2 regions of the Rhizobium sp. UFLA01-1127 genome follow, and region 1 is predicted to be linked to the other one. Evidence: predicted binding sites of a transcription regulator. Region 1 holds the regulator's gene; the other holds the start of a gene.
The links. The regulator PhoB, encoded in region 1, activates phosphate uptake and scavenging genes when phosphate is short. The targets are predictions, from matches to a motif close to TGTCATNNANCTGTCAT.

Region 1 (3,298 bases):
GCATGAACGATACGATCGAGACATGCCGCGTCACCGGCAAGATCACGCTCGACGATCAGGACGTCTACGACAATAGCATCGATGTCGTGGAATTGCGTGCCCGCGTCGGCATGGTCTTCCAGAAACCCAACCCGTTTCCAAAGTCGATCTACGAGAACGTCGCCTACGGCCCGCGCATCCATGGCCTGCATCGCTCCAAGGCCGATCTCGAGCATATCGTCGAAACCAGCCTGCAGAAGGCCGGTCTCTGGGGTGAGGTCAAGGATCGGCTCCATGATGCCGGCACGAGCCTGTCCGGCGGTCAGCAGCAGCGCCTGTGCATAGCCCGCGCCGTCGCGGTCAGCCCGGAGGTCATCCTGATGGACGAGCCGTGCTCGGCGCTCGATCCGATCGCGACCGCCAAGGTCGAGGATCTCATTCACGAGCTGCGGGAGAATTTCACCATCGTCATCGTGACGCACTCCATGCAGCAGGCAGCCCGCGTCTCGCAACGCACCGCAATGTTCCACCTCGGCCATCTGGTCGAGGAGAACGACACCGATAAGATGTTCACCAATCCCGACGATTTCCGCACGCAGGATTACATCATGGGCCGTTTTGGTTGATGATGTCAGGCGCGCGGCTCCTTTCACACAGTTCACTTTGAGGATAGAAAAAATGGTCTCCACTCACATTCTCTCAGCCTACGACGAAGACCTGAAGTTCCTGACGCGCCGCATTGCGGAAATGGGCGGCCTGGCCGAGCAGATGGTCAGCGACAGCGTACGCGCCCTGGTCAACAGCGACGCGGCCCTGGCCCAGAAGGTCATCTCCGACGATGTGGTTCTCGACCATGCCGAGCGCGAAGTCGGCGACAAGGCGATCGTCACGATCGCCCGCCGTCAGCCGATGGCCGCCGACCTTCGCGAAATCATGGGCTCGATCCGCATCGCCTCCGATCTGGAGCGCGTCGGCGATCTCGGCAAGAACACTGCAAAGCGCGTCATTGCCGTACAGGGCACCGGCGTCCCCCGCCGTCTTGCCCGCGGCATCGAGCATCTCTCCGAACTGGCATTGAGCCAGCTCAAGGAAGTTCTGGACGTTTACGCCACCCGCTCGCCGGACAAGGCCGTGTCGATCCGCGAACGCGACGAGGAAATCGACGCCATGTATACCTCGCTCTTCCGCGAGATGCTGACCTACATGATGGAAGATCCGCGCAACATCACCACCTGCACGCATCTTCTCTTCTGCGCCAAGAACATCGAGCGCATCGGCGACCATGCCACCAACATCGCCGAGACGATCTATTACATGGCGACTGGTGCTCAGCCGGAAGGCGAGCGCCCGAAGGATGATACCGCCAACACCGTCGGCGCGGTGACGGAATAATTTGGAAGCGAAGAAAGGAGACCATAGGCGCATGGTTCCGAGAGTTGCTGTTGTAGAAGACGAGGAAGCGCTCAGCGTTCTGCTGCGCTACAATCTCGAGGCTGAAGGCTTCGAGGTAGATACGATCCTCAGAGGCGATGAGGCCGAGCTGCGTCTCCAGGAGCGCATCCCCGATCTCCTGATCCTCGACTGGATGCTCCCCGGCGTGTCCGGTATCGAGCTCTGCCGCCGGCTGCGCATGCGGCCGGAGACCGAGCGCCTGCCGATCATCATGCTGACCGCCCGCGGCGAGGAAAGCGAGCGCGTGCGTGGCCTTTCCACCGGCGCGGACGACTACGTCGTCAAGCCGTTCTCGACGCCGGAGCTGATGGCTCGCGTCAAGGCGATGCTGCGCCGTGCCCGCCCGGAGGTTCTCTCCACGGTGTTGCGTTGCGGCGATATCGAGCTGGACCGCGAAACTCACCGTGTCCACCGCAAGAGCCGCGAAGTGCGGCTGGGGCCGACGGAATTCCGCCTGCTGGAATTCCTGATGTCCTCGCCGGGCCGCGTCTTCTCGCGCTCACAGTTGCTCGACGGTGTCTGGGGCCACGATATCTACGTCGACGAACGCACTGTCGACGTTCATGTCGGCCGCCTGCGCAAGGCGCTCAATTTCTCCAATATGCAGGATGTCATCCGCACCGTTCGCGGCGCGGGCTATTCCATGGAAGCCTGAGCGGCAAGGCCGCTCGGGCATCACTACATAGCGGCGGAAATAGAAAAACGGGCCTCGAGTGGCCCGTTTCTCATTTGCAGCGCCGCGCACCATATGTGGCGCGCAAAGGTCGCTGTAGCGCTTTAAATCTGCTGCACAATGTGACGCTTAACCGTTGTTTCGGCGGCGATCATGCACCGGCTGGTATGCCATGCGCTGGTGATAGGTGCAGTAAGGCGACGAATCCGGGCTGTCATTGCCGCAGAAGTGGAAATCGTCCTTCAGCGGATCGCCGACTGGCCACTTGCAGGTGCGTTCCGTCAGCTCCGTCAAGCCAAGCCGGCGGGAGATCGGAACGACGACGTTTGCAGCCGGGCGATATTGGATTTCGTTGACGGAATCAACCTCGATCTCTTCCTTCAGCATGGTTGCACCCTGCTGGCGGGTGATTACGGTGCGGGTGGCAACGCGCGATCCGTAGCTCGTGGCGCGAGGAGCTGTGGCGCTGCGCTTCGGCGTGCGCGCCGCGGTTGTCGTGCCGCCTGCCTTCGCTCGGCCGGGAAGGTTGAGGCGGTGTACCTTGCCGATAACGGCATTACGGCTCACTCCGCCAAGCTGCGCAGCGATCTGGCTGGCGCTCAACCCTTCGGACCATAGCTTTTTCAGCTTCTCGACGCGTTCGTCTGTCCAATTCATGCCCTGTCTCCGCTGTCGCGTTTCCGATGGCAGAATCCCTCACCATTGCCTCGCATGGAAACGAGGCGCGAAACGCTCTAAAATTGTGGTGACTAGTTCCGCCGCATGCAGTCTAGCAATTGCTTTTTAACCTAGTGTGAGGCTGACTCCGTGACAAGAGTCGCGGGAATCTTGAGGAATCGATTTCGAGGTTTTCCCCAACTTGCTGTCCCGGCGTGGCATTTCTGCAATAGCCGCCGCCGAACCCATCTCTTTTGCCCGCAAGCGCTTTCTCGCACCTGCTAAACGCCAGTTTTGTTGACATCGCGGTGCAAAACATCAATAGTGCCCGAGCCGCCGCAAGGCGGCATTTTTGATTTTTTCGGGCCTGTTTCATCAAATGGAAGCGATCGGTCCTTAAAGTTGTGATCAGGAGATATGGCCATGGCCGAGACCACGCCGCTTTATGACACCTATCTGCGCGCTCCGCTGCGGTTTGAGCGAGGCGAGGGCGTCTGGCTGGTTACCGAAAATGGCGAACGCTACCTCGATTTCGCA
Region 2 (3,298 bases), on a different contig from region 1:
AATGAAGGACCTCAGCCGTTTTGCCTTCGACGTGCCGCGGCCGTCGAAGAGACGGCTCTCGGTCTCGGGATCGATGCCAAGGGTTTCATAAAAGAAGTCGTTGAAGGTGCGATCCGAGAAGCCGAGGACATAGCCGTCGCCCATGTCGAGCGCCTGCTCGAGCTTCTCTCTTTCGGCACGCGGGACGAGCTGTTCGTAGGTGTTGGCCATGGCAATCCAGAATGACGGCGTTGTTCGGTCGGAGGGGTTTGAACTGCGAAGGTGAGGAGGGCGGGCGCAGCCAGTCCGGTACAAGGTCCAGATGTGAAAACAGCCCACAAAACAGAGGATTAGCTTCTGGTTGCAGAGTTGGTCAAGGGTATTTGACGTACGGCCCATACCTGAGCAAAGATATGCGAAGAAACGTCCGCACGTACGTGAACCCGTCTCCGTTGAAACTCAATGATTTCAGTAGGGGTGTTGTCAGACGTATGTGACGAACCACATCTGAGGATGACGCCTGCGAAAGGCTGGAAAAGCCTTTCGGTCATCTCTGCTGATCAGACGTTTCATGTTTCTTTCGGCCCGCGAACGTCTCGACGGCGCTCGCGGAGTTTGTATTTCGCAGCCAAGACACGATTGATGGGAGGCAGGACGTGGCGACTTACCTGCGACTGAACGAAGACGGCGTCGAACCGGAGACGGGTGCGCCGGCGGCGGATCGTCTCGTTTCGGGAGATCCGACTTTCCGCACCTGGAGCCTGGATGAGGCCGGCGGCGGCCTCTATGCCGGCATATGGGAGGCGACGCCCGGAAAGTGGAAGATCGTCTACGACGAATGGGAATACTTCAACATCCTCTCAGGCTACTCCATCGTCACGGCCGACAGTGGCGAGGCTTTTCATTTGCGCGCGGGCGACCGCATGATCCTGAAGCCGGGCTTCAAAGGGACCTGGGAAGTCGTTGAAACGACTTGCAAGGACTATGTGATCCGCCTCTGAGGATGCTCTTGAATCAAAACGTGAAGACTGATGCCCCTTGCCAAGGATGCGAACCTTTCCATGTGGTTCCCCAACGGCCGCATGCTTGCCGCAGGTTGTGTCACCGCCGCTTCATTAAACTGTCATCAAACTGAAACAATGCGTCTTTAGAGGCATCTCTGTCGCCAGGAGATGCAGGTGGGGAGGTTATATACCATGGGACCTCGCGCCGATCTTCTGCTCGCCATCCTTTCATTCACTTGAGGAAGTGAGTCTACTATGCTTAACCTGAAACTCCGTTCCCTTTGCCTGACTGCTGGCCTGGTCGTCACCATGGCTGCTTCGGCTATGGCTGCCGACATCACTGGCGCCGGCTCGAGCTTTATCGCGCCTGTTCTGTCCAAGTGGGCAGAAGGCTACAAGGCTGCGACGAACAATGTCGTCAACTACCAGTCGGTCGGTTCGGGCGCTGGCATCAAGCAGCTCCTCGACAAGACCATCGTATTCGGCGCTTCGGACAAGCCGATGAGCGACGCCGACCTCGAAAAGAACGGCATTGCCCAGTTCCCGATGATCTCCGGCGGTATCGTCGTTTCCTATAACGTCGAAGGCGTAAAGCCGGGCGAACTCGTCCTCGACGGCAAGACGCTGGCCGACATCTTCCTCGGCAAGATCGCCAAGTGGGACGATGCCGCCATCAAGGCTCTCAACCCCGAAGTAAAGCTGCCCTCCACGCCGATCTCCGTCGTTTATCGCGCCGACAGCTCGGGCACGACCTTCAACTTTACCGATTACCTGGCGAAGGTTTCGCCGGAATGGAAGGAAAAGGTTGGCTCGAACACGGCTGTTGAATGGCCGGTTGGTTTCGGCGCCAAGGGTTCGGAAGGCGTTTCCACCACCGTCAACCAGACGGCTGGTTCGATCTCCTACGTTGAATATTCCTATGTCGTCGCCAACCACATCGGTTTCGCGAAGATGAAGAACTCTGCCGGCAAGGTCATCGAGCCGAGCCTCGAGACGTTCAAGGCTGCTGCTTCCAATGCCGATTGGGCCAAGGCCAAGAACTTCAACCTGATCATCACCAATCAGCCGGGCGAAAAGAGCTGGCCGATTGCAGCCTCCACCTGGGTTCTGCTCTACAAGAAGCCGGCCGATGCTGCTAAGAATGAAGAGGCACTGAAGTTCTTCAAGTGGTCTTATGAGCATGGCCAGAAGGACGCGACTGCCCTGTCTTATCTTGCGATCCCGGACAATGTTGTCGAGATCGTCGAGAAGTCTTGGAAGACGGAGTTCGGCACGAAATAATTTGTGCTAGCCGAGAAAGTTGCGGCGGACAGGGTGTTGCCCTGTCCGCCTTTCGTGACAGGACAAGGGGAAATCGATGGCTGACGCGACTCAGATGGCTGGCTTCCAGGCTGTGAATACTTCCGCCGCCACCAGAAAATTCCGGATACAGGATCGGATTTTCTATTTGATGACGCTTGGCTCGGCCATTCTTGTCGTGCTTATGCTGCTGGCGATCCTTGTGGTTCTCGTCATCGATGCCTTGCCTACATTTCAAACCTTTGGCCTGTCGTTCCTCTGGGGCACCAAATGGAGCGCGCCGGCCGATATTTATGGCGCCGTGCCTGCCGTAGTCGGTACGCTGGTGAGTTCGTTCATCGCCATGCTGATTGCCGTTCCCCTGGGCATCGGCATCGCCATCTTCCTCACGGAACTTTGCCCCGGTAGCCTGCGCCGTCCGATCAGCACGGCCATCGAGCTTCTGGCGGGCGTTCCCTCCATCATCTACGGCATCGTCGGCCTGTTCATTCTCGTGCCGCTGATGCAGAATTATATCCTGCCTTTCCTCATCGCGACGGTCGGGCAGGTGCCGGTAATCGGCTTGCTGTTCCAGCCACCGGCACCGGGTGTCGGCCTGCTGACGGCAAGCCTCGTGCTCGCCGTCATGATCCTGCCGTTCATCACCGCGATCTCGCGCGACGTGTTCAGCACAGTGCCGCCGATGCTGCGCGAATCCGCTTACGGCATGGGCATGACCACATGGGAGGTGGCTCGCCACATTCTGATACCCTACACACGCCGCGGCCTCGTCGGTGGCATCATGCTCGGCCTCGGCCGCGCGCTTGGCGAAACCATGGCCGTCACCTTCGTTGTCGGCTCGGTGAGCCGCCTGCAGTCGTCGATCATCTCGCCGTCCACCACCATTTCCGCCCAGATCGCGAATAACTTCGGCGATGCCGACGGTCTGCAATTGTCGAGCTTGATCGCGCTCGGCCTGCTTCTGTTCATCCTTTCCTTCGGCGTGCTCGCGCTGGCAAGATGGATGATCGGCCGCG

Region 2: pstS (phosphate ABC transporter substrate-binding protein PstS) is a predicted target of PhoB. The motif match lies at 1,101-1,117, and genes of this name have one in related genera.

What each region holds. Positions count from the first base shown of each region.
Region 1 covers NZ_JAUQTZ010000055.1:3,931-7,228, reverse strand. Annotated here, with positions in the region: gene pstB (phosphate ABC transporter ATP-binding protein PstB) at 1-605, shown strand, start outside; gene phoU (phosphate signaling complex protein PhoU) at 658-1,371, shown strand; gene phoB (phosphate regulon transcriptional regulator PhoB) at 1,403-2,086, shown strand; gene Q4Q11_RS15660 (GcrA family cell cycle regulator) at 2,234-2,761, opposite strand; gene Q4Q11_RS15655 (aspartate aminotransferase family protein) at 3,185-3,298, shown strand, end outside.
Region 2 covers NZ_JAUQTZ010000223.1:2,454-5,751, forward strand. Annotated here, with positions in the region: gene Q4Q11_RS30485 (abortive infection family protein) at 1-210, opposite strand, end outside; gene Q4Q11_RS30490 (cupin domain-containing protein) at 636-980, shown strand; gene pstS (phosphate ABC transporter substrate-binding protein PstS) at 1,239-2,264, shown strand; gene pstC (phosphate ABC transporter permease subunit PstC) at 2,341-3,298, shown strand, end outside.